DNA from 4 places in the Sporanaerobacter sp. PP17-6a genome. Region 4 is predicted to be linked to each of the others. Evidence: riboswitches for the same ligand, from Rfam matches in the RefSeq annotation. Region 4 holds a riboswitch; each other region holds the start of a gene.

Region 1 (7,874 bases), on a different contig from region 4:
TTATAGATCCGGTATAGCTCGATGAGCAAGACCTATAACTATATCGTTTAAATATAAAAGACCCATACTCATAAAAATACATACGCTCAAATGCTCTCCGGCTCGTGCTACTCCAATCTTTCCCCCTATATTGTACCCGTTGGCTTTCAGTCCTATTTGCATCAATGCTTCTCTTGTTGCTCCGATTACAGCACCTTCATGAACATGGCACTCCTTTATAACTCCGCTTCTCTTTGAAGCCACAACAGCCCTTTCTATTATCTTAGGAATAGAGGAATTAAAATCTCCTCCTATATCTACCGCTACGGAAAGTATGCCTCTTTTTTTCAGATCCTTTATTATCGATTCTTCAGAAGCTCTTGAAGATATGGCAAGAGTTATTGCGGCTTTAGCAACATCAAAACTATCAAATGCCATTATTATACCCCCAATTTATATTATTTTGTACTTTTATCGTAAATTCTCCTAATTTTATATTATTCTACTATTATCAAGTCCTTGGGATAATGATTCAACACTTCACATCCATCTTCAGTGGCAATTACCAAATCCTCTATACGGACTCCCACTTCTCCCGGTATATAAATCCCGGGTTCAATAGAAAAAATTTGCCCCGGCTGAACTATATCAGTATTAGCCGAAGAAACATCCCCAAAATCATGAACATCTATTCCTATGGAATGTCCGAGTCTATGGGTGAAATATTTTCCATATCCTTTTTTCGTAATATAATCTCTTGCTGCTTCATCTATATCACAAAATCTTACTCCTGCTTTAACTTTTTCGATTCCTCTTTTATTTGCTTCAAGAACTACGTTATAAACTTCTTTGCTGTGTTCCGATGCATATTTATAAAAAACGGTCCTTGTCATATCGGAACAATAGGAATCCTTTCTGCAGCCCATATCAATTACAACACAGTCCCCTTCTTTTACAGTTGAATTATCCATTGTATGATGTGGATCTGCTGCATTAGCGCCATATCCTACAATAGGGTCAAAGGAATGGCCTTCCGCTCCTAATTCATCCCATATGTCAGAAAGTATTTTCCCCATTTTCTTTTCCGAATATTTCTTTGGCACAAGTTTAACCATTTTATCCATGGCAGTGTCATTTAATTTTGAAGCACTTCTCATAAGTTGTTTTTCAGTTTCATCTTTGCACATCCTTACTCTGTCTATAATCTCGGAAGCATTTACAAATACAGTGCCGCCTTTTAGTTCCATAAGCTTCAACAGAAAATGAGCAGGCCAATTCTTATCAATACCCATTGGCTTATCCTTTTCAATATATTTCACCAATACATCTACAGGATTCTGCACATCATTGTACCATACAATTTCCAGTCCCAAGTCTTCGCTTATTGGAAATAATTCATTTACAAACAGTTTATTATCCCCATTTAACGTTATATAAAGTGCAAGCATTCTTTCCCCGGGAAAAATCCATTTCCCTGTAAGATAAAATATAGCTGATGGATCGGAAACTATAATCTGAGGCAATTTCTTCTTTTCCATAATTTCTAAAACCTTTTTAAGTCTTTCCTGTATCATTAAATTCAACTCCTTAATATATTATTTATATCAATAATATAATTGATTCCTCAAAAAGTAAATAAGGACAAAATTTTAACCAATAACATTTTTAGGAATAAAATAAGGACAATTATTTACTTTATCATCATATATGTCCGCTTCTATTTTAAAAACTTCTCTTAATAATTTCTCATCCATTATCTTATCCGGCGGCCCTTGATTCCATAGCTTACCGTCTTTTATAACCAAAATTGTATCCGAATATCTTGCGGCTTGGTTTAAATCATGCAAAACCATCACTACCGTTAATCTCAGTGTTCTGTTTAATTCCCTTACCAATTCTAAAATTTCTACCTGATAGGATATATCAAGAAATGTAGTAGGCTCATCGAGCATAAGTATCTTAGGCCTTTGAGCCAAAGACATGGCTAACCACGCTCTCTGTTCTTCTCCTCCCGACAAGGTTGTAACAAATCTTTTTCTCAACGGAATAAGACCGGTTTTTTCCAACGCCCAATTTATTATATCCGTATCTTCTTTACTAAGCCTTTTCCCAAATTTTAAATGAGGGTACCTGCCGTATGATACCAATTCTTCCACAGATATATCGGATGCTATACTCTTTACCTGGGGCAGCATAGATAGTTTTTGAGCAATGACCTTAGTATTCATATCCTTGATATTGGTTCCGTCTAAGTAGATATTACCTCTTGCCGGCTTTAAGCATCTGCCCATAGCTTTAATTAAAGTTGATTTCCCTGAACCGTTAGGCCCTATAACGGTAACTATTTGTCCGGAATCTACATTAAAGCTTATATTTTTCACAACATTCTTGTCTCCATAATTCACATCTAAGTTTTCAACTTTTAATTCCATATTTAATACTCCTTCTTTCTTCTTAGTAAATATAAGAAAAACGGAGCTCCCAATGCTGACATTATAATTCCTACAGGTATTTCCATAGGTGCAAACATTACTCTTGCGAGGGTATCACATAGCATGACTACAGTAGCTCCCGTAAAAATAACTGCCGGCAGTAAATATCTATAATCAGAACCTATAAACAATCTCGTCATATGTGGTACTATAAGTCCTACAAATCCTAAAAGCCCTACAACGCTTACAGCACTTCCTGCCAATAAGGACGAAATTATAATAAAGGCAAACCTTGTTCTTTCAACATTTAATCCAAGGCTTGTAGCTACTTCGTCTCCCATCATCAGTATATTCAGTTTGTTTGGTATCAATAAAATCAAAAAAATCCCTATAGCTGCATAAGGAAATATAATTTTTACCTGCTGCCACGTAGTAGATGAAAGGCCCCCCACCATGAAGCCTATAACTCCTGCCACCTTGTTCGGATAAAACGTCATCAAGGCGTTTGTTCCCGCTCCCAATAAGGAAGAAACGGCAACTCCGGCCAGTATCAATCTCGTTGGTACAACACCTTCCTTCCACGCTAAAAAATATATAAAAAGTGTGGCCAGAAGTGCACCTATAAATGCACCTATAGGTGCCAAATAGTAGAAATCCGGAAAGAGTATCAGAATTAATAATGTCATAAGTCCGGCTCCAGAGGAAACTCCTATGATATTTGGCGCCGCTAATGGGTTTCTCATAACACCCTGCAATATGGCTCCCGATAATGCAAGACATGTCCCAACGAGGGCTGCTACTATAGTTCTCGGCAATCTGACGTTCCATATTATTTGATAGTTCACTGTGGATTTTTCAAAGAATACCGCATTTATTATTTCCTTTGGATGTACCTTTACCGCTCCATTTCCTATGCTTATAAAAAAACTGATTACAGTCAAAGCTATAAAAATCAGTAAAATAACCTTCTTTTTAATTCTTTCTTTTTTTATATTGCTATCAGTCATATTTTATTCCCCTTAGTATTAAGCATTTTAATAGCTGTATAGTCTTTTATATAAAGACTATACAGCCATGCCAATCTTTTTATTTGAATATATCCGGATAAAGTATTTTTGCTAAGCCTTCATAAGCATCGGGATATTTTGCATTTGGTTTATATAAGTACAAGTCCTTAGAAAGAATTATATATCTGTCATTCTTCACAGCAGTAAGAGAGCTCCAAGCCGGATTATCTTCCACATCCTGTTTCAATCTTGCCATTATTTCCTCTTTATCGCTTCCCATAGTTTGTACAAATATGAAATCCGGATCTTCCTGTATTATTTTTTCCATGCTGAAGACCTTTGCATCAGACGAATTTGCCGCAGTATCGGATATATTTATGGTGTTTAAATCCTTGAGCATTTCCCCCACCATTGATTCCGAATTCCTGACTGTAATATTTTTAGCAGTAGCAAATACTATTAGCACTTTATATTTTTTGTCTTTCGGTACTTTTGCTATTATTTCATCTACTTTCTTTTTTACTTCATTGGTGTGTTTTTCATACAGGTCTTCTCTTCCGGTAATCCCCGTGAAAAGCCTTACAGTCATATAATAATCCTTTAAATAAGTATTAGCTAAATCAATAACCTGAATGTTATTTTGTTCCAATGACGGAATCAGTGATGCTTGACCTTTAAAGTCATTAGTCAAAATGACTAAATCAGGTTTTAATGCCAATATCTTTTCAAGGCTCGGAGAACCGGGGCTTCCTACAACTTCAGCGGATTTAGCATTTTCAATAGGTTTTTCCTCGGCTTCTTCTACCTTTCCTATTACTTTTCCGCCACAGCTATCCCAGATGTCAAGATATGAATTGTATAAGCAGACAACCCTTTCAGGGTTCTTTTTTATGGTTACTTCTTTTCCTCTGGCATCTGTAAATACTACATTATCCTTATTAACAGTAACCCCGTATTCTGATACTGGTTTATTCTCTTCTTCTTTCTTCGTTTCTTCTTTAGCATCATCATTATCCGAACCGTTTACATCTTTAGTGTTTTGACATCCGCTAAATATTGATACAGCCATCACAACTACCAAAAATAATAACAACATCTTTGTCTTTTTCATATTTCATTCCTCCTAAAATATTCTTTTCAATAATCAGTTATTTTCTATGACGGTTTTTAAGTGAGATATGAATATATCTTGAATTTTTTTATTCTGACCTAATCCAAGCATATTCACTTCAACCTCAAAACCGTCTTTGATTAACGTATTCTTCCATGAACTGCCTTTATCGCCAGCCATATCGTTGATTACGTGATCCCCCGTTACCAACATAAAGGGCATTAGTATAATTTTTTTTATCTTTCTCCGGAAGAGTTGAGGTATTATATTCCCTAACGTTATACTTCCTTCCATTGTTCCGATAAATATATTGTCTGAATATTCCTTTCTAAAATATTTTTCCAACAGACTATAACTGGTATCCGAGCTATGATCTGTACCATGTCCCATAAAAACCAATGCCTCATCAGGTTTAATTTGCGGAATTTCAATTGAATTTACTGTCCTTTCATAATCTGTATCATCGTATAACAGCGGTACTCCTATTTTTACAATGATATCCTGATTTTCTTTTTTAAACAATTCTGCCTGATTTACGAGCTTATTGTATTCATGACCTGGTATTATATGAAGGGATTGTATATATATTTGGGAAATACCTTCGTTTTTCATCTTCCCCAATGCTTCTGTTACATTATTTACTGATATTCCATCCCTTTTCTTAAGTTTATTAATCACCATCTGGGAAGTAAAAGCCCTTTCCGTATAATATCCGTTAAACTCCTTCTTCACCCTCTTTTCTATGCTTTTTATACATAATTTTTCGGCTTCCTCAAAGGTGGTGCCAAAACTTGCCACAATAATTCCTTTCTCCATTATTCCCTCCTTATCTCAAATAAAAAAACCATGGCCTTTTCTGCTATGGTTATATATAAATAAAACTTACATGTAAACAACCACTTCCCTCCGAAGGCTTATTTATAAAAGTTACAGGCAGGTCTCCTGGCTAATAGTTCATCCTACTCTCAATACCTTCCCAGAAAAGCTTCCAGTGGTAATTGTATGATTTCGTTCCTATTTACAGTAGCGGGGGCTGCAGCGGATTTTTCACCGCTTTCCCTTTTAATTTCAAAAAACCTGTAATTTTAAGCTATTTAATTATACAAGATTATTTCTTTAAATCTTTATCAATAACTTTAATTATATCATATATATTATCATATAAATTTATATAATTTATTTTAGGGCGTTTTATCAACACCACATTTACTCCTGTTTCTATAGCTCCTTTAATCTTTTCTTCGGTTCCTCCCTCATCTCCGCTGTCCTTAGTTACCATATATTTTATATTATAATTATTATACATGGCCTTATTGAATTCCTCTGTAAAAGGTCCTTGGGCCGCTATTATCTGCTTTGGAAGAAGCCTCAGGTCCTCACATTTTTTTATCACAGAATAGGTAGGCAAAACTCTCGCATACAGTCTGTCAATCTCTAAAGATGAAGTAAAAAGCTGAAGGTTATTGCTGCCGACAGTCAAAAGTATATTTCCTTTAGTTCCCTTTAAGTATGATATAGCTTTATCATAATCGGGAAAACAAGATACTCCATCTGTCTTATCATAGGAGTTTCCCTTTCTTTCATATCTTAAATATTTTATTCCCATAGATTTACATGCTGCCATGGCATTGACCGAAACCTTTTCGGCATAGGGATGAGTAGCATCTACTATACATTCTATTTTTCTTTTCCGTATCAACTTTTCCATATCCCCTTGTTCCATTTTTTCGGATATTACTTCCGCATTACAATCGGATTCTATTAGTATTCCTCCATACTTCGTAGCTGTAGAAGCTATAACGTCATATCCTCTTTGAAACAACAATTCTATTATCTTTCTTCCGTCAGATGTCCCTGACAATACCAATATCATATTGCATACCCTCTCGGTGTTATCATTTTGCCTTTTGCCATATAGGTATGTGAATTTCCGACAATAATCGTGGTAAACATATCTATATCATATTTAAGCATATCTTCAAGTGTAGTTATAACACATGATTCTCCCTTTCTTTTAGCGTTCCTGACTATCCCCACTAATGTATCATTTTTTTTATATTTAAGAAGTATTTCTCTTGCTTTTTCTATTTCCTTTTGTCTTCCCTTGCTCTTAGGATTATACAAACATACTACAAAATCCCCTTCTCCTGCACAGTGAAGCCTTTTTTCAATTAAACTCCAATCCGTAAGTAAATCACTCAAACTTATCGTAACATAGTCGTGCATAATAGGCGCTCCCAGAGAAGCCGCCGCTGCATTTGCAGCAGTAATCCCCGGTACTACTTCTACCTCTACGGAGCTTTTGCTTTTAAAAACTATTTCCAAAATTATTCCCGCCATTCCGTAAACACCGGCATCCCCACTGCTTATCAATGATACGGTATTCCCTTCTTCCGCATATTTTAAGGCTTCTTCACATCTTTCTTTCTCTTTTTTCATGCCCGTCGAAGCTACTTCTTTATCTCTTATTATATCTTCTATCAAGTCCACATAAGTTTTATATCCAACTATTACATCCGATTTTTCAATAGCATTTCTGGCTTCAAAGGTCATATGTTCAATATTGCCGGGACCTATTCCGACTACAAATATTTTTCCTGTCTTGTCCACCTATATTTCCTCCCATACAGATAAGGTTATTCCATTATAAGATTTTTTGGTCATAAGAAAATGTCCTCCCGAAGCGGTAAGCATTGCACAGGGTTCACAGACCCCGCCAACCCCTATAGTCTTTTTCACAAACTCGGAACAGCTAAAATTCTTTTCCACAGTTTTTATTTCTTCTCTGGAAACTATTTTAACTTCAGCATCATAATATCGGGCAGCTTCAAATATTCCTGCTTCATTTTTCTTAAGATCCACCGTTGCAAAATGCTTTATACTTCTTACGTCAATGTTTAAAGAATTCAATGCTTCTGCTACAGCCGATATTATAGCTTCCTTAGGAATTCCCCTTTTACAACCTATTCCTATGATTATATTTTTAGGTATAAGCTGTACTTCATTGGAAGAGGAGATGTCCAAAACTTTGTTTGTTATGTATATCATTCCCTTTCCCTTCGCAGATTCCACTATATTATCCGGAAGTTTTATATCTATTCTTATATCTGACTTTATCCCTACCAATTCATCATTTACTATAAGGGCAGTAACATCTTTGGCATTTAACATGTCGGATACCCGACAGTTTAATTTCTCCGCCAAAGTATCAACGGCTATCAATCCTCTGACATCGGAAGAAGTGGTTATCACGGCCTGCCCTCCTACTCTGTCTGCCAATAAACATGCCGCGTCATTAGCTCCTCCCAAATGGCCCGAAATTAAACTTATTACAAACTGTCCCTT
Region 2 (7,874 bases), on a different contig from region 4:
GCCAATGTTATTGAAAGATCGGAAATGAGCACACCCCGACCTAAATCTATACCCCAGAACCTATTTAATATTTTGGCTATAATATCTGTTCCGCCTGTTGAGGCATTTTGATTGAATACTATGCCCATGCCTATTGCAGATATTATAACACCCAAAATAAGCTGTATCAGTATATCATTTGCTAATGGTTTTTTCATGGGAAAAATTTTTTCAAATAATAATACCAAAACCGAGACCCCAAAACTTGCATATATGGTTTTAAAACCGAAATTAGTTCCGATAAAGATAAAGCCAATTGCAAATAGAAAAATATTTATAATTATCATAAGAAGTCCGATTGATAAATTCGGGATAAAATGATTTATAACAATAGCTAAACCATTAGCCCCGCCTACAGATAGATTTTTTGGCATTAAAAAAAAGTATAGACCGATTGCTACCAGTGACATTCCAACGGTAATTTTTATATATTCATTTGCTTTTTTCTTCATAGTCATCACCCTTTCTATTTATTAAATTTGCATAACAAACTATGTTGCCTCTTTTCATCGTGTCGGTTTTTTCTAATGATTCAAAACATTTAAAAGCCCTATTTAGTAATATAGGTATGTTCTTTTTACTCTTCATAGCTTCTTTCAAATAATCCGAAAGTAAATCCTTATAAATAGGATTAGCACAATTGTTTATTATGCTTATAGCTCTTTCCTTTGGACTTAAACCTCTCAAATCCGCTATTCCTTGCTCAGTAATAATTATGTTGACATCATGTTCGGTGTGATCGACATGAGATACAAGAGGTACTACGGTGGAAATAGTTTCATTTTTAGCTGTGGACTTTGTAAAGAATACTGACAGATAGGCATTTCTGGCAAAATCTCCTGAGCCTCCTATCCCATTCATGAGATTTCCACCCATTATATTAGAGGAATTTACATTACCGTATATATCTACTTCTATTGCCGTATTCATTGCTATGACCCCGAGTCTTCGGATTATTTCCGGGTTATTGCTAATCTCTTGTGGCCTCAATATTATCTTCGATTTATATCTTTTAATATCATCATAAAATTTATTTAATCCTTCCGGAGAAGGGGAAATAGCAGTTCCGGACGCTATTTGTACTTTTCCTATATCTATTAAGTCCAACATTGAATCCTGTATTACCTCTGAATAAAATTGAAGGTTATCATACTTTGAACGAGAGAATCCATTTAGTATTGAATTTGATACTGAACCGACCCCGGATTGAAAGGGCAATAATTTTCTTGGAATTCTGCCTGCTTTGATTTCATGGTCTAAAAATTCCAAAAAAATTTCCGCCATTAAATTACTGTCTTTATTTGGTTCTGCTAATTTTTTAACATCATCTCTTATATCCGTGAAAACTATGGCGATTATCTTATTTTTATCTATTTGGATATAATTTGTACCGATTCTATCTTTGCAGTTTAGTATAGGTATAGGCGTTCTTTTTGGGGGATTTGGTAAAGTATATATGTCGTGTATTCCTCTTAGATCTATTGGTTGACTTGTATTTATTTCTATTATTAATTTTTTAGCTTTTTTTACTATAGTTGGTGTTATACCTACAGAGGTAGTTGGTATCATACATCCGTTTTCGGTAATTTCAGATGCTTCTACGATTCCGATATCTATATCTTCCAAATAATTATAATTAATGTATTGAGGCAATAGGCTTAAATGAACATCACAAAATTGAATGTCTCCATTGTTTATAGCTTTTCTACAGCTATCATTTGTTTGATAGGGAATTCTTTTTTTTGTAATATTATTTCTGGCTAATTCACCGTCCAATTCATCTCCGACGGAAGCTCCTGTAATTAATGTAATTTTTATATTTTCGTTATTGTTTTTAATTCTTTTACTAAGTGCTAATGGTGTAGCTTTTGGATATCCTGAAGGAGTAAAGCCACTTGTAGCAATTGTCATACCATTTTTAATAAATAGTGCAGCGTTTTCAGCTGTAGTTATTTTTTTTCTTAGCTCAATATCTTTTATTCTATCTTCTATCACTCTTTTAACCTCCTCATGATTTTGGGCAATAAAAAAGTTCCTGAACTCGGCGGTTTCAGGAACTGTGACAAGCAAAATAACATTATGTATTTACATAATAATTCTATTCTGAAACACTCCCTATCTACCGTAGAGTTTTTAGTGCATTAGCAAAGGCAGGTATCCTGACTTAGGTTCATAGAATTTTAAGCCTTCCCAATTTCTCAGTGGCATATTTTAAAATTCTCACCTTCACAGTGGCGGGACCGTACAAGACTTTTACTTGTTTCCCTTTTAAACAAAGAAATATAAATCTTTGTACCTTTACCTAAATATTAAATTTAACTACAATTAAAATATATAATATAAATAACTTTTAGTCAAGGATACCAGAACAAGGAGATAGATTATTATAAAAAAAGATGAAGCTTCTTTTTAACAGCCTCATCTTTTACCTCACTATTCTACGGAAATTTCTATGCTATTTTCCCATAGACCGTGAATATTACAATAGCTTAACGCATGAATTGTACCGGATTTATCAATTTTTGTAGTCAGAGAAACGGAAGGCTCATTGTATATTTCGCTTTCTCCGTGAGCACTGAATTCAGAATTTCCGATTTCTATTGGGAATTTTGCATCTTTAGGCTGAAAGAATATTTTTATCCAACAAATGTGATGTTCCAAAGTATTCGGGTGAGGTATTTTTTCTCCTACTATTGCTTTTATTTCAAATGCTTCTCCTTTTTTAACTTTTTCAGGGGCATGAATTACAGGCACATGTTTTTCACCCTTCCAATCTCCGCTTTGAATTGTTTCTCCTATATTTTTCATATATTAAAGACCCTCCCTATTGTTTTTTGTTTTCTATATTCGTCATATAGAATTTAACCTATAACATTATATACCCAAGGATTTTAAAAAGTACTCATTTAAAAAGTATTTAATTTAGTTTTGGTGTATAATATTAAGGTAATTAATTATTGGGAGGATAAAATGGGACAAATAGAACTTATTGCGACCTCGACTTTTGGTTTGGAATCATTAGTTAAAAGGGAGCTTTTAAAATTAGGATATACGGATTTAAAAGTTGAAAATGGAAAGGTAACATTTAAAGGTGAAGAAAAAGATATTGCAAAGACAAATATCTGGCTTAGAACTGCCGATAGGGTATTCTTAAAAATGGGGGAATTTAAGGCTTTAACCTTTGATGAATTGTTCGAAAAAACTAAAGCACTTCCTTGGGAAGAATGGATAGATGAAGACGGGGAGTTTACCGTAAACGGAAAATCCGTGGATTCTAAGCTATTCAGCATTTCAGATTGCCAAGCCATAGTTAAAAAAGCAGTTGTAGAAAAATTAAAAACAAAATATAAAACTGAATGGTTTAAAGAAACAGGAGCTAAATTTACAATATTGGTTTCGATTTTAAAAGATGTGGTAACTCTATCCATTGATACTTCAGGGGAAGCCCTTCATATGAGAGGATACAGAAAAATGCATGTCAATGCACCTGTAAAGGAAACAATTGCTGCGGCTATGATTCAACTAAGTTATTGGAGTCCGGAGAGAATACTTATTGATCCATTTTGCGGTTCCGGCACTATTCCCATTGAAGCTGCTATGATAGGGAAAAATATCGCTCCGGGAATACAGAGAAGTTTTGCGGCAGAAGATTGGCAAAAAATAAAAGAAGAATATTGGAAAGAAGAAAAGATTTTTGCAAGGAAATCTATTATACAGGAGAGAGAACTGAAAATTTTTGGGTATGATATTGATAAAGAAGCTGTTAAAATTGCAAGAGAGAATACGTATGAGATGGGAGTGGACGACTGTATTACCTATGAAACAAAGGATGCATTGCAACTAAGCTCCAAGAAAAAATACGGAGTTATCATATCAAATCCTCCCTATGGAGAGAGAATGGGAGAGAAAGAAAAAGTAGAGGATTTATACAGAAAAATGGGTGAAGTTTTCAGTTTTTTGGATACATGGTCTCTTTATTTTCTTACATCTAACGAGGAGTTTGAAAAAATATACGGAAGGAGAGCTGATAGGAGAAGAAAATTATTTAATGGAAAAATTAAAGTGAATTATTATCAGTTTTATGGTCCAAGACCAAAAAAGAGAAATTAAAATGAAGGAGGAATTATTTGTGAAGATATACACGAAAACCGGGGATAAAGGGCAGACAAGTCTTTTTGACAATAAGAGAGTATCAAAAGATGATATAAGAGTTGAAAGTTATGGCACTGTAGATGAGCTGGTATCATTTTTGGGTCTTGCTAAAAATTATATAAAAGACGATAAGGATACATATGAATTAATAAATCATATTCAGAATAAACTTTTTATTGTTGCAGCCAATCTTGCCACAGAAGATCAAACAAAGGTTCCTCATAGAATAAAAGATGAGGATATAGACTATCTTGAAAAAAATATAGATAAGTATATGGCAAAGGTAAAAAAGCCCACAGGTTTTGTATTACCTGGGGCCGGACAAGCATCTTCATATTTTCATGTATCAAGAACAGTTGCCAGAAGAGCCGAAAGAAGAACAATTTCTCTTCAAAAAAATGCTGAAATAGATTCAAATGTTGTGAAATATTTAAACAGATTATCTGATTTACTCTATTCCATAGCAAGATATTTTGAAGAAGAAGAAATAAAAGTAGATTTTATACATTAAATTTTTCTACCATTTTATTTAGTTTATCTGCAATTTCCGATAAGCTTTCAATGGAAGAGGTGATTTCCTCCATGGCTGCAAGATTTTTATCTATTGCTTCCGAACTGGTTTGAGATGCTGCAGTAGTTTCTTCTGATATAGCGGATATTTCCGTAGCTCTTTCAAGGATATATTCGCTATTATTTCTTACCTCTTTAGAAGCTTCCGCAATTTCGACTATTGAAAGATTGATCTTATCGAATTTTTCCACCAATTCTTCAAAAGAAGCTTTAGTTAAATCAGCGACTTCTACACTTTCATTAACTATTCCGCTTACCTTTTCAATGCTGTCTACAGCACTTTTACTGCTTCCTGTAACGGAATTTGTAATTTTGGATATCTCATCTGAATATGTATGGGTTTCGTCGGCAAGTTTTCTTATTTCATCTGCCACTACAGCAAATCCCTTTCCTGATTCTCCTGCTCTTGCTGCTTCAATTGCTGCATTTAATGCAAGAAGATTCGTTTGTTCTGCTATTTGGTTTATGATTACTACTATATTTTCAATGTTTTTAATTTGTTCATTAAGATTTTCGATTATTCCTGAAGTATTTTTGGTAGAAGAATCAATTAAACTTACCTTATCGATTATCTTTTCCATATCTTTGCTACCTTTTTCTGCTGATTTGGCCATGGAAGCTGAAAGGTCCGTAGCCAATTGAGTATTTTTTTCTGTATTTTGTGAAAGAGTAGTAAGATTGGATATGGCTTCGCTTAATTCAGTAATATTTTTTGATGTATCTTCTGAACCGGAGGCTATATCGTTAACACTGGAAGCGATTTGTTCCACTGCCTGAGTAGTATCTTCGACAATATCAGACAGATCTTTGGCGTTTTTAGATAATACCTCAGAATTCTGTGTTATTCCTGTAATCATATTTTTTATATTTGAATTAGCCTTGCTTAATGAATCCGTGATTCCACTGAATTTATTTTTACCGTTGAATAAACTTATTTCGTTTAAGTTGCCTCTAGAGATTTCTTCAATAACCGGTTCGATAGCTTTGAAGAACTTTACAAGCCAACGGCTAATTGAGAAATAGGTTATTAATAAGAAAATAATTATGTTTACAAATGAAAAAATTAACATTATAAAATTAGGACTAACATTCATATGTTCTGCTAATAAGACGTATAATCCATTTGATATTAAGGTACTTATAAGTAAGTTAATTACTAAATGTGTTATAAGTCCTATTTTAATTTTAGATAGATTGTTATCTTTATTTTTTGTGTTTTCCTTTGTAGTTTTGCTTTCCATAATAAACCCCCCTTAAATATAATAATTTTACAATACAATATCTATTGTACATTAAATCGACAAAAAATGAAATAATATAAAGTAATAATTGCTAATAAAAAAATTATAATTAGATTTATGATATAATTAAATAGTAAGTGAGGTTTTTAAATTTATAGGTTGAAATTGTATACAAGACATGATAATATATAAAAAAGACTTCTATAGAAGCATTAATAAATCAGAGAAGCCTTTTTGAAACTTATTTCAAATTATATTGAGAAAAATGGAACTTTCCTATAGGCTATAAAATTAAGGAAGGGTGAGAGAATGAATAATAAGATTAAAAATATAGTGGGTATACTGATTTTGGCAATAGTAATAGTTGTTTTTTATATTTTTCAATCCTCCAATAATATTAATAGTAATACTTTTATTACTTCGGGACTTCTTTTAAGCAAAGATGAGGAGGGTGATAGTCATTCAATTATCCTTCAAATATTGGGAGAAGATAAAGAAAGTGAGTTAAAAGAAATTACGATCTATGTAAAAAATAAAAAGCTATGGGATGGTTTGAAGAAGGATAAATATTATTATATGACTTATTCTCAAGATGATTCAAAGAATAAGACTTTAATTAAAGCTCAATTAAATGAATCTCTGAGAGAAACGATATATGATAAAGCATTGAAAGAGGAAAATGAAAAGACTGAACAGGAAGAAAAATTAGAATATGTACATCTTTCCGGAGACAAACTTGATACTTCCGATTTGACTCTCTTAGACAGTAAAAAAGTTGATCTGGATAGAGACGGAGAAGATGAAAGTATAGAGATGTATACTACAGCTCAAAGGTATGATAATGGAGAAATAGCATGGGATGATGGACAGAAATGGTTTCTCATTATAAAAGATGAAGATGGAGAATTTGTTTTATTTGATGATTATATACAATTGGGAGCATTGGAATTTTGGGTGTTTACATCTAAAGATGATTATCATATAGCTACCCTTCAGACGGGCTCTGCTACATTTAAGTTGTCTGATTTTAAATATGACAATAAAGAAAAGGGATTTGTAAAAAAGGATATATTTAATCCCGATTATTTAAATGTAATCTATAATTCTTCTATAAAGTAAGGTGAATTAAAGCATTCATTTCAATTGAGGTGAATGCTTTTTTAAAAGGAGATAGTTTAATGGGAAAAATAAAAAAGATTTTGATTCTTAACAATGAAGTTGAAGCCATGTTACTGGATGAAATATTGTCAGAAAAAAATATTCCTCATGTTTTAAGGAGTTATCATGATCAGGTTTATGATGGCATATTTCAGAATCAATTAGGATGGGGTTCTATAGATGCAGATGAGATATATAGGGAAGAAATAATCAATATTTATCATGATATTTTACAGAACACTCAAGATTAATATTAAATTGTTTTGTATTTTATTGTATAGTGTGTTATTATGAAGGCGAGCAAAAAAATTTCTAAAATATGGGTGATAGCTATGTTGGAAAAGAACAAAGTTAGTTATTTTGAAGACCAAATAAAAAATTTCAATATGCTTAATTATCACGTTCTTGAGGGAATGGCGGACTGGGTCAGAGTTATAGACAGAAATGGGACAATTATATATGCAAATAAGACCATGAAAGGTGCTCTGGGAACAGAAATTGTAGGGAAAAAATGTTATGAAGCTCTTGGTAAAATTAGGCCCTGCAGTTTTTGCATTACTGAAAGAAGTATAGCAACAGGAGAAATTATACAAAAAGAAGAAAATGTCGGAGATCGTATTTTTTCTGTTAAGAGTTCACCTGTATCAGATTCCGATGGTAACATATATGCCGCGGTGGAAGTGTTTAGGGATGTCACAAGAGAAAGAAAATTAG
Region 3 (7,874 bases), on a different contig from region 4:
GGGCGTTTTATGACTACGGTATTTTCTTTAGGAATGACTCCTATATTGGTGTTTTAAGGCGAGAAGTCCTGCCTGAAATAAACAATCGTATTTCGTTGATGGCATTATATGGAGCAACATCGGATTGTAAGGATATATTAATAAATTTCATAGAAGAAGTTTATAAAGGTGAAGAATAAGAAGAAAGATTAAAATAATTATTTAAAGAGGTAGAGAAATGAGTAAAATTGTATTTTTTTGTATACCAGCCTATGGACACACCAATCCAACAATAGAAGTGGTCCGTGAACTTACAAAAAGAGGGCATGAAGTATGGTACTATTCCTTTAGTATGTTCCGTAAAAAGATAGAAGGAGCAGGTGCTAAATATATTGAATGTGATAAGTATGTACCTGAACTGAAGGCTGAAGATGAAAAAAAAATAGGAAAGGATTTTGCAGCGCTTATTGAAATGACAGTGGATACTACTATAGCCTTAGACGAGAAAGTTTGCAAAGAACTAAATGAATTTCATCCTGATTGTATTGTTTCAGATTCTTTGTGTTTTTGGGGAAAATTATTTGCAGCTAAACTGAATATAAAATATGTTTGCTCTACCACTTCCTTTGCTTTTAACCAATATACCGCAAAGATGATGAAACAAAATTTAATGGAAATGGTACGGATGATTAAAGGAATGCATCGTATCAAGAAAAAAATTAAACAATTGAATGACTATGGATATGCTGTTGATAATTTTATTTCTCTCATCCAAAATGACAATGAAACATACACTATTGTGTATACTTCAAAGGAGTTTCAACCGTTAGCGAACACATTTTCAAATAAATATTTTTTTGTGGGTCCTTCTGTTTCCGATATATTGGCGGGACCACGAAATAGTGATAAGAAACTTATCTATATTTCCCTTGGGACCGTAAACAATAAAAATAATGAATTTTATAAAAAATGTTTGATGGCATTTGGTGATGGCGAATTTGATGTTATCATGTCCGTAGGCGAAAGCACGGATATTTCATCGTTGGGAGAAATACCTGAGAATTTTGAAATAAAGAACAAGGTTGAACAAATAAAAGTATTACAAAATACAGATGTTTTTATAACACATAGCGGAATGAACAGCGTTAACGAAAGCTTATATTATGGCGTACCGATGGTATTATTTCCCCAGCATCAAGAACAACGCATGGTAGCTGAAAGAGTTGTGACTTTAGGTGCCGGAGTTTATTTAAAAAATGATAACCCCAAAGATATGAAAGAAGCGGTGCAGACGATTCTAGAATATGATTCTTATCAGGAAAATGCCGTAAAATTATCAGAAAGCCTTAAACTATCCGGGGGTGCAAAAAAAGCAGCGGAGGTTATCGGCAGGATTGCAGAAGAATAGATGTGGCTGAAATAGGATAATTTAGATATTAATGACTATATCCTTGGATTATCAACAGATGAATTTATTAATGGACTGCTGGATATAAATTTAAATACGGAGGAATAACAAATGCATTTAGAAAAACCGGAATGGATTAAAGTAAAAATACAAGGTGGAAATGTATCAGGTAAGGTAAACTCTTTGATTTCAGAACTTTCTTTAAATACCGTATGCAATGAAGCCAATTGTCCTAATAGGATGGAGTGCTATGAAAGAGGAACTGCCACATTTATGATATTAGGTAGAAATTGTACCAGAAACTGTACCTTTTGCAATGTAACTAAGAAAAAGCCCGAAAAAATAAACCCCATGGAACCGGAAAACGTAGCTAAGGCTGTAGCTAAGCTTGGTTTAAAACATGCCGTTATTACATCTGTTACTAGGGATGATTTGGAAGATCAAGGAGCTAATCAGTTTGCAAGAGTTGTAGAGAAAATAAGAAAGACTGCCCCAAAGGTAACAATTGAACTGCTTATACCTGATATGCAAGGAAATAAGGAATTAATAGATATTATCATAAATTCAGAACCAAACATACTGAATCATAATGTAGAAACAGTACCGGAATTATATTATAAGATTAGACCTATGGCGGTATTCGATAGATCTATAGAATTACTTGGTTATGTAAAGAAGACAAAACCAAATATGAGGACTAAATCGGGTATGATGTTAGGCTTGGGTGAAACTAAAGAACAGATAATAAATGTATTTAGAAGATTAAGAGAAGTTGATTGTGACATGCTGACATTGGGGCAATATTTGCAGCCCAGCAAATCCCATATTCCGGTAGTGGAATATGTTACTCCTGAAACATTTTACGAATATAAAGAAATCGCGTTATCCATGGGTTTTAAGAGAGTGGCATCGGCACCTCTCGTTAGAAGTTCTTACTATGCAGAGAATTTTTAAGACATGAAGGGGACGGTAAGACTGCAGAAATATTTCTCTCCGCTTTTGTTCAAAATATTTTTTCCCTCTGTAACGAAACATTCGTTTTTGGGATATATAAGCAGAATCAATTAAAAGGAGGCGAGGTAGTGGGTGCCCGCATTGAAGAAATATACAAAGAATACGCCCAAAGCGTGTACAAATGGAGGTCGAACAGCATTTAAAGGAATGTGACGATTGCCGCTCGGACTATGAAAAGATGAAATCTCCTGTCAATATACCGCTGCCGCCAACGACGGATAAAGAGGTAGACTTTTTGAAGAAAGTTAGGCGCAAGGCCTGGTGTATCGCTGCCTGTCTCTTTGTCATCGGGATATTGATTGGCATTGCCGGCATTTACATTGGGGAAACCGATGACGCACCCGGCGCTGCGCTAATTGGTATCCTGCTGATGATAGGATTAGTGGTGTTTGGCGTAAGAGCTGCTTGGCGCAGACGTTGATGGCAAAGTAAAATTTGTCTTGACAATTGATATCACTATATTTAATATAATAGATGAGAATTGAATATAAGAATGAATAGGGCTAGGGAAGCAGGGTGAAAATCCCTCACGGTCCCGCCGCTGTAAAGGAAGAGTCTTTTCTAAATGTCACTGGGAAACTGGGAAGACAGAAAAGATGATGAATCTTAAGTCAGAAAACCTACCTATTTATTAGCAGAAATAACTCTACGGTGGATGGAGAAAGCTGATTATTATTTTAGAAGAATTTTTGCTTTATTGAATTTTATATAATAAAGATTATTTAATAAGCTTATAAGAACTTCATTAGCCATGATTATTGCTTTAATGAAGTTCTTATTTTTTTATAAAAAGAGAGGATGAAAAAGGTGAAGTTCTATAAAAGGATATTGTTGCCATTAGTTGTGATTATGTTGATATTTAGCGTTTCGGGGTATACTAAAACTACTGAGACAGGCGGGTTGAGCAATACTCAAGACCTTCCCATAACTGTAGAGGGAAATAATTATCCGTTAAAGATAAAGGATTTTCTCAAGAAAGAAACTATCTTAGAAAAGAAACCGGAAAAGGTAGCTGTTTTATCAGGCACCCCCTTAAATATATGGTACGATTTGGGGGGAAAATCCATATGTACGTCTAATATAACAGATAATTTAAAATTGATATCCGAATATAAGAAGGAAATAAACGATCTTCCACAGATAGGGCCTGTATATTCCATAGATATGGAATCCGTAGTATCCCTTAAACCGGATTTAATTATAGCTCAGGCCGGCACTCAAGGGACACAGGCGGATAAATTAAGGGATATTGGGTTTAAGGTGATTACTACTAATATAAGAAGCTATGATGATGTAATAGCAACTTATAATGCCTTCGGCAAGATACTGGGAAATGAAAAATCAGCTGAAGCAAAGATAGAAGCTCTAAAGAATAAGAAAGAAGAAATAGTATCTAAACTGCCCAAAGACAATAAATCCGTGGTCATATTATATATAACAGCCAAAACTATTGCTGTTAAGTTGGACAATAGTATAGCAGGAGATGTAGCTAAAATTTTAAAACTTGACAATATTGCATCCGATTTGCCTCCCGATACTATAGGCTCGGAAACTACTCCGTTGGATGTGGAATACATAGTGAAAAAGAATCCTGATTATGTTCTGGTTACAAGTATGATATCTGATGACGAAGAGGCCAAAAAGACTATGGAAGAGGAATTTAAGAGTAACCCCGTATGGAAGGGAGTAAAAGCCGTTCAAGAGGGACGAGTTATTTATCTTCCCCAACAGTATTTCTTATATAATGCAGGTCCTTATTATAGTGAAGCAATAGAATATATGGCAAAGAGTATATATCCGGAAATATATGGAGAGGTGACTCATCAGGATGGAAAATGATATTTCTCTCAGGGACAAAAAGGGATTTAAAATAACTGTTATTGCTATCTTAGCGATGCTCTTCTTTATATCTTTTATATTAGGGCTTACAAAAGGAACTCTTGAGGTAGAGGTGAAGCGGATATTTGAAGTTATTTCTAAGGATGACGGAAGTCCAGAGAGAATGGTAATTTGGAATATCAGGCTTCCAAGAATGATATTGGCAGCTTTGGTAGGAATAAATCTTGCTCTGTCAGGTGCTATTTTACAAGGGGTAATGAAGAATCCCTTAGCTGATCCCAGCATAATCGGTATAAGCAGCGGAGCAGGACTATTTGGAATTATTGTATTGGTCGTTTTTCCCCAGTATATAAAAATGGTGACTATTGCAGCTTTTATGGGAGCCATGTTGGCTGCCTCCATAATATATCTTTTATCCTGGAAAGGCGGCATAAAAACTATAAGGGTAGTATTAGCAGGAGTAGCTGTATCGTCTCTTTTTGCCGCAGGGATTTCAGGAATATTGGTCTTTTATAGTGATCGGGTCCATGGAGCATTGAATTTTATGAATGGAAGTTTATCATCAAGAAGCTGGCCGGAAGTTTGGACTATTTTACCTTACACTATAATTGGTTTTGTTTTAGCAAATATATTTGCGGACAAACTTAATATTTTGATATTGGGGGACGATGTTGCACGGGGTATTGGCTTAAATGTTGAAGCAACAAGATTTGGATTTACGGCTTTAGCCGCTTTTCTTGCGGCAAGTGCAGTAAGTGTTGTGGGACTTTTAGGATTTGTAGGGCTTATAGTGCCTCACAGTATAAGGTTAGTTATTGGGAACGATTATAGATACATGTTTCCTGCAACTGCTTTATTTGGCTCTGTACTCCTAATGCTAAGCGATACTTTTGCAAGAACTGTTTTAAGCCCCATGGAGATACCGGTAGGAATTGTAATGGCGGTACTGGGAGTTCCTTTCTTTTTATTCTTGCTAAGAAGGGAGTAAAAGGCTAAAGATGAATAAGAATATTATATTATCAATTGAGGGTTTAAGCGTAAGCTATAAAAATAAAGATGTTTTAACGGATATAAATTTACAGATAGAAAAAGGGAAGGTCTATTCTATTATTGGTCCAAATGGCTGTGGAAAGACTACTTTAATACGGACCATTAACAGAAGTATAAAACCTAAAAAGGGAAAGATTTTTTTAAATGGAGAGAATATATTCAAAATGAAAAACAAAGATGTAGCTAAAAAGATAGCCATATTAAATCAAAATAATAATACGATGAACGATGTAACTGTAAAAAGATTAGTTCAATATGGGCGATATGCTTATAAAAATTGGTGGGAGACCGTTGACGGAAAAGATAGTGAAATAGTTCAATGGGCAATGGAGAAGACGGGAGTGATAAAGCTTCAGAACAGAAGAATTAATACCCTTTCAGGAGGAGAAATGCAAAGGGTGTGGATTGCTATGTCTGTTGCACAAAAGCCGGAGATACTTCTGCTGGATGAACCTACTACTTATCTTGATATATGTAACCAATTAGAGATAATGGATCTCATAACGAAGCTAAATAAGGAAGAAGAAATAACTATAGTCATGGTACTCCATGATATAAATCATGCGGTCAGATATTCAAACGAACTCATTATAATTGACGATCACCAATATACGCAAAAGGAGATCCCTGGATTATATTAAAAAGCGGAGCAATTGAAGAAGTCTTTAAAGTTAAAGCCGAAATAACAATGGATGAAGATACGAAAAAACCGAGATTTTATGCGAAAGAATGCATTTAGAAAGTATAGGGAGGTCCTATGGTGAAGATTACTTTTATAACTGTATCAACCCCTGGAATTAAATCCTTAATTGAAGCAGGGAAGGAGATAAACCGACAATATCCTAATATTCTTGATTTAAATCTTTATTACGGAAAAGAAGAGATGAATGATGAAAAATCCAAAAAAATGGCAGAAGATATTAAAAACAGCCATTTGGTTTTTGTAGATTTAATGGGAAGCCCTTCAAGTATAGCGAAAAGCGTATATATAGGTCTTGAAAGCTGCAATGGGAATATAGTTCCTTACGGAAGTTCCGCAAGAGAGTATATGCGTCTCGGAAGTTTTACTATGAAGGGCATGACAGACGGGAAAAACAAAAAGAAAATGAATATGGCTGCCATTGAAAAGATGAAGAGTACGGCGGAAACGCTCGGCAAAATAATGCCGGGCAAGATGAGGGATATGAAAAATTATTTTAGTATACTGAAATATTTTAAGGTAGCGGATAAGTCAAATATTCTCAATATGCTTTACCTCATGTTGAGGGATTATGGAAATATAAATGAAATACCGAGACTGCTGGAACCGAGGGAAGTAGAAGAAGTTGGTATATGTAATCCTGAGACTATGAGATTTTATAAAAATTATGAAGAGTATGAAAAGGACTTTCCCTTTGATATTAAAAAACCCACAGTAGCGATTCTTTTCTACGGCCATAAATATCCTGTAGATACATCGTCCTGTGTCGGAGAAATCAAAAAAAGAATTGAGAAATTTGCAAATGTCATTCCTATTGCAATTTCAGGAGCATTTACAAAGAATGAAAAGAAGATTAAAGATGTGATATTAAAATCCACCAAAACATCTGTGGATATAATACTGAACTTCATGTCCTTCAGGCTTGGAGCAGGTCCCATGGGCGGAGAACCTCAAGCAGGTATAGATCTGCTAAAAAAAGCAGATGTCCCGTATTTTCATCCTTATTTTATGTCAAGAAGAAGGATTAAGGAATGGGAAGAATCAATACAGGGCTGCAGCACATCAGAAATGATGATTTCCGTTATGCTGCCGGAATTAGACGGATGTATCGAAACATATCCTGTCGGGGCTATGACAGAGCCAAGATATGACATGGAATTTGATATTAGAACCGATGAACTTGTGATAATAGAAGAAAGAGTAGACAAATTGATATCCAGAATCAGGTCATATATCAATCTTAGAAAAAAAGAAAATAAAGATAAAAGGATAGCTATTATATGCTATAATTATCCTCCTGGAGAAAGTAATATATTCGGAGGAGCATTTTTAGATACATTTTCATCTGTTGAAAATATATTGAAAAATCTAAAAGATAAAGGTTATAAAGTAAATCCTCTCACTAAAGAAGAACTCATGGGGATATTTACTGCCGGGGGTATAGTTAATTCAGGGAAATACAGTGATAGTTGGGAAAAAATGATTAAATATCCGGATAAAAAATATAGAGAAGAATTAAAGAAAAGTTCTGATTATGAAGACATAATAAAGGAATGGGGACCGTCACCCGGCAGTATAATGGTCAACGATAATAATGAGTTTTTGATTCCCGGGATAATTGAAGGGAATATATTTATAGGATTGCAGCCCACGAGAGGAGTACATGAAGAAATTGAAAAAGTATATCATGATAAAACCTTGCCTCCCCATCATCAGTATTCGGGTTTCTATAAATGGATTAAAGACGAATTCAAAGCAGATGCAATCATTCATGTGGGAACCCACGGCACCTTGGAATTTTTAAAAGGAAAGGAATGCGGTATGAGCGGAAATTGTTATCCGGACAAGCTTCTATCGGATATTCCTCATATATATTTATATTAT
Region 4 (7,874 bases):
AATGTTGAAAATCCCGTTTCGAAATTTGATATAGGAGAAAACAGAATATTTGAGGCCAATAAGGATACTATAACGGCTGATATCGAAGCTACTGATTTAGCGGGAAAAGATTTTGAATTGGTTATTAAAGGTGAAACCGAAGATGGAGAGGATGAAAACAAGACCTTAAAGGAAGGACAATTTGACAGTAGTGGGAAAGCCAGTGTAGAGATTTTTCTAACTAAAGATATAAAGCCACTCAAATACGACTTAGTTCTTGAATCGGAGGGAATCGAGTATAAGCAGATTCCCATAAGAATAGTATATAGTCCTATGACCTTTGAGGCGGACAGATATGATCAAAATAATTTTATTCAGGGAAAATTCTATGCGGTATATGGTGAACCTGACTCTGAAGACGGATATGAGCCGGTTGATTCTTATAAAGCAGTATGGGGAAAAGATGTTGAATTTAATATAAATGTAAATTTAGGAGAGAAAGTCAACAAAGATTTTACTGTCACGCTGTCACCAGCGCTAGGTAGTGGAATAGAAACAGATGAAATTGAGGTTTCCGGCAGTACAGATTCTAATGGACTAGCAACTGTAAAGTTTACTTTGCCTCGTGATTTGAAATTAAGGGAAGACCAAGGGTCTACCAATTATTTATTTAATTTGGTTGTAGATGGCGAAACGTTATATAGTACAAGTTTAGAATGGGTTTTTTCCGTAAGAGAGTATTCGAAAATAAATAAAACAACTGACGGAAACAAATTGTATGTGGAACTTAATACTCCGGCCTGGGTTGACGGAGAAGTTACCTTGTCTCTCAATAATGAAAGTTCGGGGCAGGGAATCCCAATAGACGGAAAATCCATATATTCTTTAAATTTAGACGAAAAAGGGAAATATGAAGGAGAAATTCCTCTTCCCGACAAACTCGAGGGAGGTTCTTATAGCCTCCAGATAAGATACGGGGAAATTTATACTGCTGCTCTACAAGTACGCTATACGGCGGATATCACGATTAGTGTAGACAGTCTGATATTTAAGGATACCACATTTGACTTGAGCGTTAGATTAGATAGAGAGTCTTATAAAGGGAAAGAATACGAACTCAAAGTTTATGATTATATAAATAGGAAATATCCGTTGATTAGTGGGGAAGAAGTAGTGTTATCCCAAGGGATTTTGGAGGGCAATATTAATACAGGATTAAATACTCCCGAGAACATGGAAAAACTGAACCAACTTCCCAGCGGAAAATATGCTTTGGAGTTTTCAATTGATGGTGATAAATATTACGGATATTTTACATTGCTGGGCAGATTCGTAATTAACAAAAACTTTATAGTTGAGGGAAAAGAAACGGCAGTTGAGTTCCAATTCGGAGTTAAGGGTATTAATCCAAATACAGATTATAATGTATATTTATATAATGCCAATAATGAACCTGTAACGGATGAGGGAGGAAATCCGATAGGCATTGAAGGGAAGACTTCATTTACCAACTCAGGATATAATTCCGGAAGTATAGATATTCCTTCTACATTGGAAAAAGGTCTATATAAATTTATCTTAAAAATAAATGGGGAGGAATATCCAGCTTCTTTCCAAATAAGTGATGCTATTATTGATGAAGTGAGAAGTACTGTTGATGTCCTTTCCGACGTGGTACTTACTAATCATTACAGCATGGACTGGGTGTCCGTGGGAGTGAACAGGGCAGGAAAGAGTCTTCCGAGCAGTTATTTGGAATCGACGGAAAACTATATTGTAATGAATAAAGGAATTCTTCCCAACATAACAGATTACGAAAGAATAACTTTGGGAGTTACGGCAGCGGGAGGAGATCCTACCAATATAGGCGGGTATAACCTTATAGAAAAGATATATAACGGAGATATAGAAGGACAAGGGAACAACGGAGTTGCTTTCGGACTTATAGCAGTGGACAGTAAAAAATATGATATCCCAGCTGATGCAAAGTGGAATAGAGACAGGATGATTCAGTATCTTCTTAATAATGAATGTACAAATGGCGGTTGGCAATTAGCGGGGAAAGGAACAGATCCGGATCCCGATATGAGCGGAATGGTAATGACTGCTCTTGCACCCTATAACAATAAAGATTATCCTCAGGTACAAGCTGCCATCGCAAGAGCCGTAGATGCTCTTTCACAAATTCAAAGACCTGAAGGAGGATTTGTTTCTTGGGGGACGGTAAATTCGGAATCATGCTCTCAAGTGATAATGGGACTTTGTACCAACGGGGTAGATCCGACGGGACCTGAATTTACAAAGAATAAAAATTTAGTGGAAGCCCTTTTAAGCTTTAAGACTGCTGATGGAGGAATAGCCCATACGGAAGTAGGTGGAAGTCTGGCAACTAACGGTATGGCATCGGAACAGGCTCTTTATGCATTGGATCAATATATATTCTTTGTGGAGGGCAAAGGCTCCATTTACGACTGGACTCATGATGATGAAGATGAACATGACAGAATTGAACTGGGTAAAAAAGTAAAAATTTCTCAAGACGGTAAAATGTATTTTGCCGGAGGGATAGATGCTGAATTTCCTCAATCCTCATATAATCCCGATTCTTCTACTATAATGGTTTCAGATGTGACGGATTCAAAAAAACCGGGAGAAGAGAGTTCCCTAAAATTACACGGAAAGATAATAGAAATTTCTCTTGAAGGTGTAGATGAATCGGATGATATTTTACTTAGAATGCCTGTAAATTCAGGAGAAGATTTAACCAAATCCGCCATATATATTTTTAACAATGCTTCCAACAAATTTGAATATCTCGGGAATGATGTTTCCAATAAAAAGTTAACCGTAAACATTACCAATAATTCTTCAATATACGGAGTATTCGGGGATGAAACAAAACCGACGGGAGTAAAATTTGATTATGAAGTAAGTAAAAATAAAGTAACATTAAAAAATATAACGGCAGTAAGCCAATCGGGAATAAAGTATTTTGAAATCTATAGAGACGGCAAATATTTAGGAAATGCCGAGGGAGATTCTTTTGTTGATCCCGATGCCTTAAGTTATAATACGGAATATAAATATAAAATAAGAGCAGTTGATAATCTTGGAAATATTTCGGATTTTAGTGATGAAATCATAATAAAAACTAAAGATATAAATGATCCGACGGATCCAAACAATCCTAATCCTCCGGCGGATCCTAACGATAAAGAAGTTACCGTACAGATAAGAATTGAGGGATATGATCATACGGTAGTACCTATGAGAGATATAAAGGTATCAAGATTCGGATTGGATGATTATTTAGGACCGGCAAGCGGAAGTTCCGCCACACCGTCAAAAGGCTGGGGAAAAGAAAAATTCAAAGGATCTACTGTTGCCCATGCTACGATAAAGGCTATGGAAGCTGAAGGAGTTGATTATGATTATCAGGACTATGGTTGGTCTCTGTATCTTGCCATGGTGGACGGAGACAGGGAATTCGATTACAGATCTACATCAGGTTGGATGTACAGGGTAAACGGATGGCTTCCCAACTATGGATCCAATGCATATTATCTTAAAGACGGGGATGTAATAGAATGGTATTTCGGTGCCTATGGGTTTGAAAATTGGTATACAAAGATTTCCACCAACAAAACAAGTGTTAAAACTGGAGAAGAGGTAACCGTAACTCTCACGGGAGAGGCAACGGATTTAAACGATGAAAGCGGAAGAGGACCTACTATAAAAGAGAAAGTCGATAATGCGGAAATATACGTAAACGAAAGTGCATTTTCGGTAGATGGTGAGCCTGCAGTTACTGATGAAAACGGAAAAGCAGTATTGAAATTTAACAGCCCAGGGACATATTATGTATCGGCAGAAAGGTTTAGCGGAGAAGGTATAAGGAATATAGTCCGTCCCGTACCTGTAAAAATAACGGTAACAGGGGAAGAGATACCTCAGAAAGAAGTTATCAAAGAAGAGGAAGGAAAAGAGCAGGTAAAACCGATAAAGAATCCCGAATATGAAATAGAATACAAAACGGTAACAGATCCTAATTCCACGGAAGATCAGATATTAAGAGCGGTGGAATCGGCAGCAGGGAAATTAGCAAGAGACGGAAAAGAGATAAAAGAAGAAAAAACTGCATTAAAGATAGCTCAAGATATGAGAGACGTACTAACAATAATGAATAAAGCAACAGATAGGATAACTACAGAAGAAGGGATAAATATAATATTATCAAAGAATACGCAGATACAATCTATACTTATTAGAGCATCGGAAAAAGCTAAGTTGCAGGAGAGCAGAAAAGAAATAGAAGAAACTTCGGAAAAGGTACTGGAATTTGTACTCAAACTGATAAACAAAACACCATCGGAAACGAAAACGGAAGAATTAATAAATGAAACCATAACAAACCAAGGTAAGATAGTCAAAAATATAGGAAAGGAATATGGGAAGAAAATAGAAACAATATCTGCAAAATTAGTAGAAAAAGGAGCAGAAAAACTTTCAAGAGTAAAACTTTCAAAAGACGAAAAGACGATAGGAGAAGATTATATAAATAATAAATTTATAACTACAGCAAAAAAAATAGACCAAAAACTTAAAGAACAAAACATAGAACCTACAAGGAACATACAAAATAAGGAAGTAATAGAAATAGGGAAAGGACAGGAGTATGAAATAGGACTGTTCATAACAAAAGAAGCATTAAATAAAGCTAAAGAGGAAGGAATAGAAACAATAGAAATAAAAACAGAACTGGGGATAGTATCCTTATCTGAAGAATTGATAAACAGAGGTGAAAAATTAGATATAAAAATTATTAAAATAGCAGATGGAGTAGAAATATCAATAAAAGATGAGGCTGGTAAAGAGATAGTGCTAAACAAGCCAATAGAAATATCGATTCCTTATACAAAAGAAATAAAAGTACAGTCTAATATAGGAGTATTGCAGATAGGCAATGAAGGGAATAAAGAAGAACTGGGAGGAGTATATGACAATACAGACAATACGGTTAAATTCATAACAATGAATACAGGAAGATTTATTGCACAGGAGGGAGATAGAGAATTTGAAGACATTAAGGGAAACGATATAATAGGAGAATCAGTAAGAAGCTTGAGTTCAAAAGGGATAATCAAAGGAAGAACAGAAAAAGAATATGCTCCCAATGAGAACATAACAAGAGGAGAATTTGCAGCCTTAATATCAAGGATGATGAAATATGACGAAGAAGGAAATAAAGAATTGCCATTCAAAGATGTATCAAAAGATAAATGGTATTACAAATCAGTATGTGCAGTATATGGAGAAGGGCTTATAGATGGAAAAACGAAGGAAACCTTCGAGCCTCAAGCCAATATAACCAACGAAGAGATGGCAAAGATAATAGGAAACATACTGAAAAATAACTTTTATAGGGAACAGAAAGAAGAAGAAATAAAATATACGGATGCAGACGAAATATCGGATTGGGCAAGAAAAGGAGTAGCAATAGGAAAATATAACGGGATATTTGAGGGATTGGACGAAAACAGTTTTAATCCTAAGAAAGAGGCAACAAGAGGAAATACCGCAGTGATGTTGTACAGATTGTATGAATTGATCATGAAATAGATAAGAAATGCCGATTTGAGGGTTGACCTTGAATTGGCATTTCTTTATTTTGACAAGATATTTGCACATATGCAATAAAAAATGTCATTTTTAAAGAATCCCACAAATTCGGTTTTTAGATATTGCGGTAGTTAGATTTATATGCTATGCTGATTATAGGCAAAAGAATTAAATTTCATAATAACTTAATAATAAAATGTTTAAGTTCTTTATCTCAAGATAAAGATTAAAGGGGAATCAGGTGAAAGTCCTGTACGATCCGGTCACTGTAAGTGGGGAGCATTTCTTCAAGATGTCACTGTTTATACAATAAATGGGAAGGCGAAGGAAAACGTTGCTTTGATCCACAAGTCAGGATACCTGCTTAGGCATATTTGCATTACCTTCCGACGAAAGGCATATGTAAATTATACTTAGCTGTTTGATATAATAAATATTATAAATTATAGTATATAATGAGTTTAACAGCTCTGACTTTTACTGGAAGCCAGAGCTGTTTATTTTTTGTAAAATTTATTAGAGTGAGAAAGGATAAATAATAGACATGAGATTTTAGAAAGGAGGAGGCATAGAACAGCGAAAGATATTCTATCTTAAAAATAAAGAATACGAGGAGGTTGACTATGAAAAGTATAACTAAAGTATTGCTTGGCAGTATTATGGCATTGGTTATAATACTGTCAAGTATACCTGTGGCAGATATGAACGGTTATGCTGATAAATTAGGTGTGTTAGGATATCATGGGAATCAATTGGAAGATGATAGATTGAGTGCCGCAATAGAGGATATGAAAACATATTATTCTAAAGAAATAAAAGAATATACTTATTCTGAAGCAATGACATTAAAGAGTTTAGGTGTAGATGAAAAAACTATACGGGGGAAATTAAGATTAGAAGATTTATCTTTTGAAATAGGTGATAGTTATAGAGATTCAACTTCTAAAGAATATGCAAAATCTATTATGAGTCTTATTGCAGCAGGTTTTAATCCTGCAAGCTATGGGGGAAAAGATTATTTAAGCTTTTTAGCAGAGTCCCAAACGAAAGAAGGATTTTTTGAAACTAAAACGGATACGGGAGATGAGGCGGAAGATATAGCCTATTCCATAATAGCTTTGGATATGGCAGGGGCAGAATATGATGTGGATAAAGCTGTTAAATTGTTGGAAACCAAATTTACCGTTGAAGGGGATAAGGCCTTTGTAAAAGAATGGAGCTGGAGTTCGGATGGAGATCTGGAACTGACGGCTGTATCTTTAACAGCCCTTTCCAATCATCAAGATATTATTGGTACCGACTTGATTGATAAAACTATAAACTATATTGAATCCGAACGTTTTAACTCAGGAATGTATGGAGAAATAGATTGGTCTGGCAAAGAAGTAGAAAGTGCAAAGCTTACATCCAAAATGGTACAAGCTCTGATGGCCGTTAAAGAAAATATACCTGTTGAAACCATAAAAGGCCTTTTAGATTTAAGGGATGGAAATCAATTTAAAGAAAGTAAAAGTTCATATAATGATTATGCTACAGCTGAAGTTTTCTCAGCTTTAACGGATGTATATACTGAAAAATCCATGTTCAAAGAGATAAACGCAGGAATTGGAGACCCTACTGCTGTAAAAATATTTTTACCAGGGGGTTCCGGTGATTTAAAGATTGGAAAGAAAATGCAGTTGTTGGCTAAAACTTATGATGCAAATGGAAAATATGACTTTTCACAATCTTACATATGGTCATCGGATAATACTGAGATAGCAACCATAGATGAGATGGGAACAATCACGGGTCATAAGATTGGTACGGCTAATATTACCGTTAAAATAAAGGGATTTGAAAATGTGGAAAAATCAATTGCGATAAATATAGTTGGAGTAGAACTTAATAGCATAGATATAAAAATTGACGGAGAACTGTCAGAAATAGAGGTAGGTAAAAAAACAAAAATATCGGCTGATGTTTTAGATGCGGAAGGAGAAATGCTTGAGCAAATTGATATAAAGTGGAAATTATCACCGGAAGGATTGGCGGAATTAGACGAGGGCGGTATTTTGACTGCATTAAAATCAGGAAATATTACAATTACAGCATCGGTCGAAAAAAATGAAGACGAAGTGTTATCAGATAGTGTTGATTTAAAAATAGTAACAAGACAGGAGAGAATTGGTGAAGCATTAGAAGAAGTTAAAGAAGGCATTGTAAACAATCCCGACAAATATGAATACACTACGGCTATGGGTTTAAAGCTTATGGGAGTTGACGAAGACCATATA

Evidence for each region. A riboswitch is a leader RNA that binds a small molecule or an ion and turns the genes downstream of it on or off. The one in region 4 is predicted to bind cobalamin.
Region 1: it holds a riboswitch for cobalamin, as region 4 does, so the genes downstream of both, PP176A_RS07620 (sirohydrochlorin cobaltochelatase) here and PP176A_RS04655 (Ig-like domain-containing protein) in region 4, are expected to answer to the same signal.
Region 2: it holds a riboswitch for cobalamin, as region 4 does, so the genes downstream of both, PP176A_RS14205 (succinate CoA transferase) here and PP176A_RS04655 (Ig-like domain-containing protein) in region 4, are expected to answer to the same signal.
Region 3: it holds a riboswitch for cobalamin, as region 4 does, so the genes downstream of both, PP176A_RS08505 (ABC transporter substrate-binding protein) here and PP176A_RS04655 (Ig-like domain-containing protein) in region 4, are expected to answer to the same signal.

Annotation. Positions count from the first base shown of each region.
Region 1 covers NZ_FMIF01000015.1:95,643-103,516, forward strand. The annotation lists gene PP176A_RS07595 (HutP family protein) at 1-417, opposite strand; gene PP176A_RS07600 (M24 family metallopeptidase) at 477-1,553, opposite strand; gene PP176A_RS07605 (ABC transporter ATP-binding protein) at 1,629-2,411, opposite strand; gene PP176A_RS07610 (FecCD family ABC transporter permease) at 2,414-3,418, opposite strand; gene PP176A_RS07615 (ABC transporter substrate-binding protein) at 3,498-4,529, opposite strand; gene PP176A_RS07620 (sirohydrochlorin cobaltochelatase) at 4,563-5,345, opposite strand; cobalamin riboswitch at 5,445-5,625, opposite strand; gene PP176A_RS07625 (cobalt-precorrin-6A reductase) at 5,638-6,402, opposite strand; gene cobJ (precorrin-3B C(17)-methyltransferase) at 6,399-7,139, opposite strand; gene cbiG (cobalt-precorrin 5A hydrolase) at 7,140-7,874, opposite strand, start outside.
Region 2 covers NZ_FMIF01000038.1:52,985-60,858, reverse strand. The annotation lists gene PP176A_RS14210 (YitT family protein) at 1-491, opposite strand, end outside; gene PP176A_RS14205 (succinate CoA transferase) at 472-2,034, opposite strand; cobalamin riboswitch at 2,172-2,354, opposite strand; gene PP176A_RS14200 (class II SORL domain-containing protein) at 2,473-2,847, opposite strand; gene PP176A_RS14195 (THUMP domain-containing class I SAM-dependent RNA methyltransferase) at 3,010-4,149, shown strand; gene PP176A_RS14190 (cob(I)yrinic acid a,c-diamide adenosyltransferase) at 4,169-4,702, shown strand; gene PP176A_RS14185 (methyl-accepting chemotaxis protein) at 4,692-6,002, opposite strand; gene PP176A_RS14180 (hypothetical protein) at 6,312-7,121, shown strand; gene PP176A_RS14175 (hypothetical protein) at 7,181-7,411, shown strand; gene PP176A_RS14170 (SpoIIE family protein phosphatase) at 7,493-7,874, shown strand, end outside.
Region 3 covers NZ_FMIF01000017.1:17,173-25,046, forward strand. The annotation lists gene PP176A_RS16230 (hypothetical protein) at 1-57, shown strand, start outside; gene PP176A_RS08490 (macrolide family glycosyltransferase) at 218-1,387, shown strand; gene lipA (lipoyl synthase) at 1,499-2,341, shown strand; gene PP176A_RS16055 (hypothetical protein) at 2,523-2,822, shown strand; cobalamin riboswitch at 2,884-3,043, shown strand; gene PP176A_RS08505 (ABC transporter substrate-binding protein) at 3,209-4,240, shown strand; gene PP176A_RS08510 (FecCD family ABC transporter permease) at 4,230-5,228, shown strand; gene PP176A_RS08515 (ABC transporter ATP-binding protein) at 5,239-5,931, shown strand; gene bchH (magnesium chelatase subunit H) at 6,051-7,874, shown strand, end outside.
Region 4 covers NZ_FMIF01000009.1:28,673-36,546, reverse strand. The annotation lists gene PP176A_RS04660 (S-layer homology domain-containing protein) at 1-5,598, shown strand, start outside; cobalamin riboswitch at 5,784-5,980, shown strand; gene PP176A_RS04655 (Ig-like domain-containing protein) at 6,222-7,874, shown strand, end outside.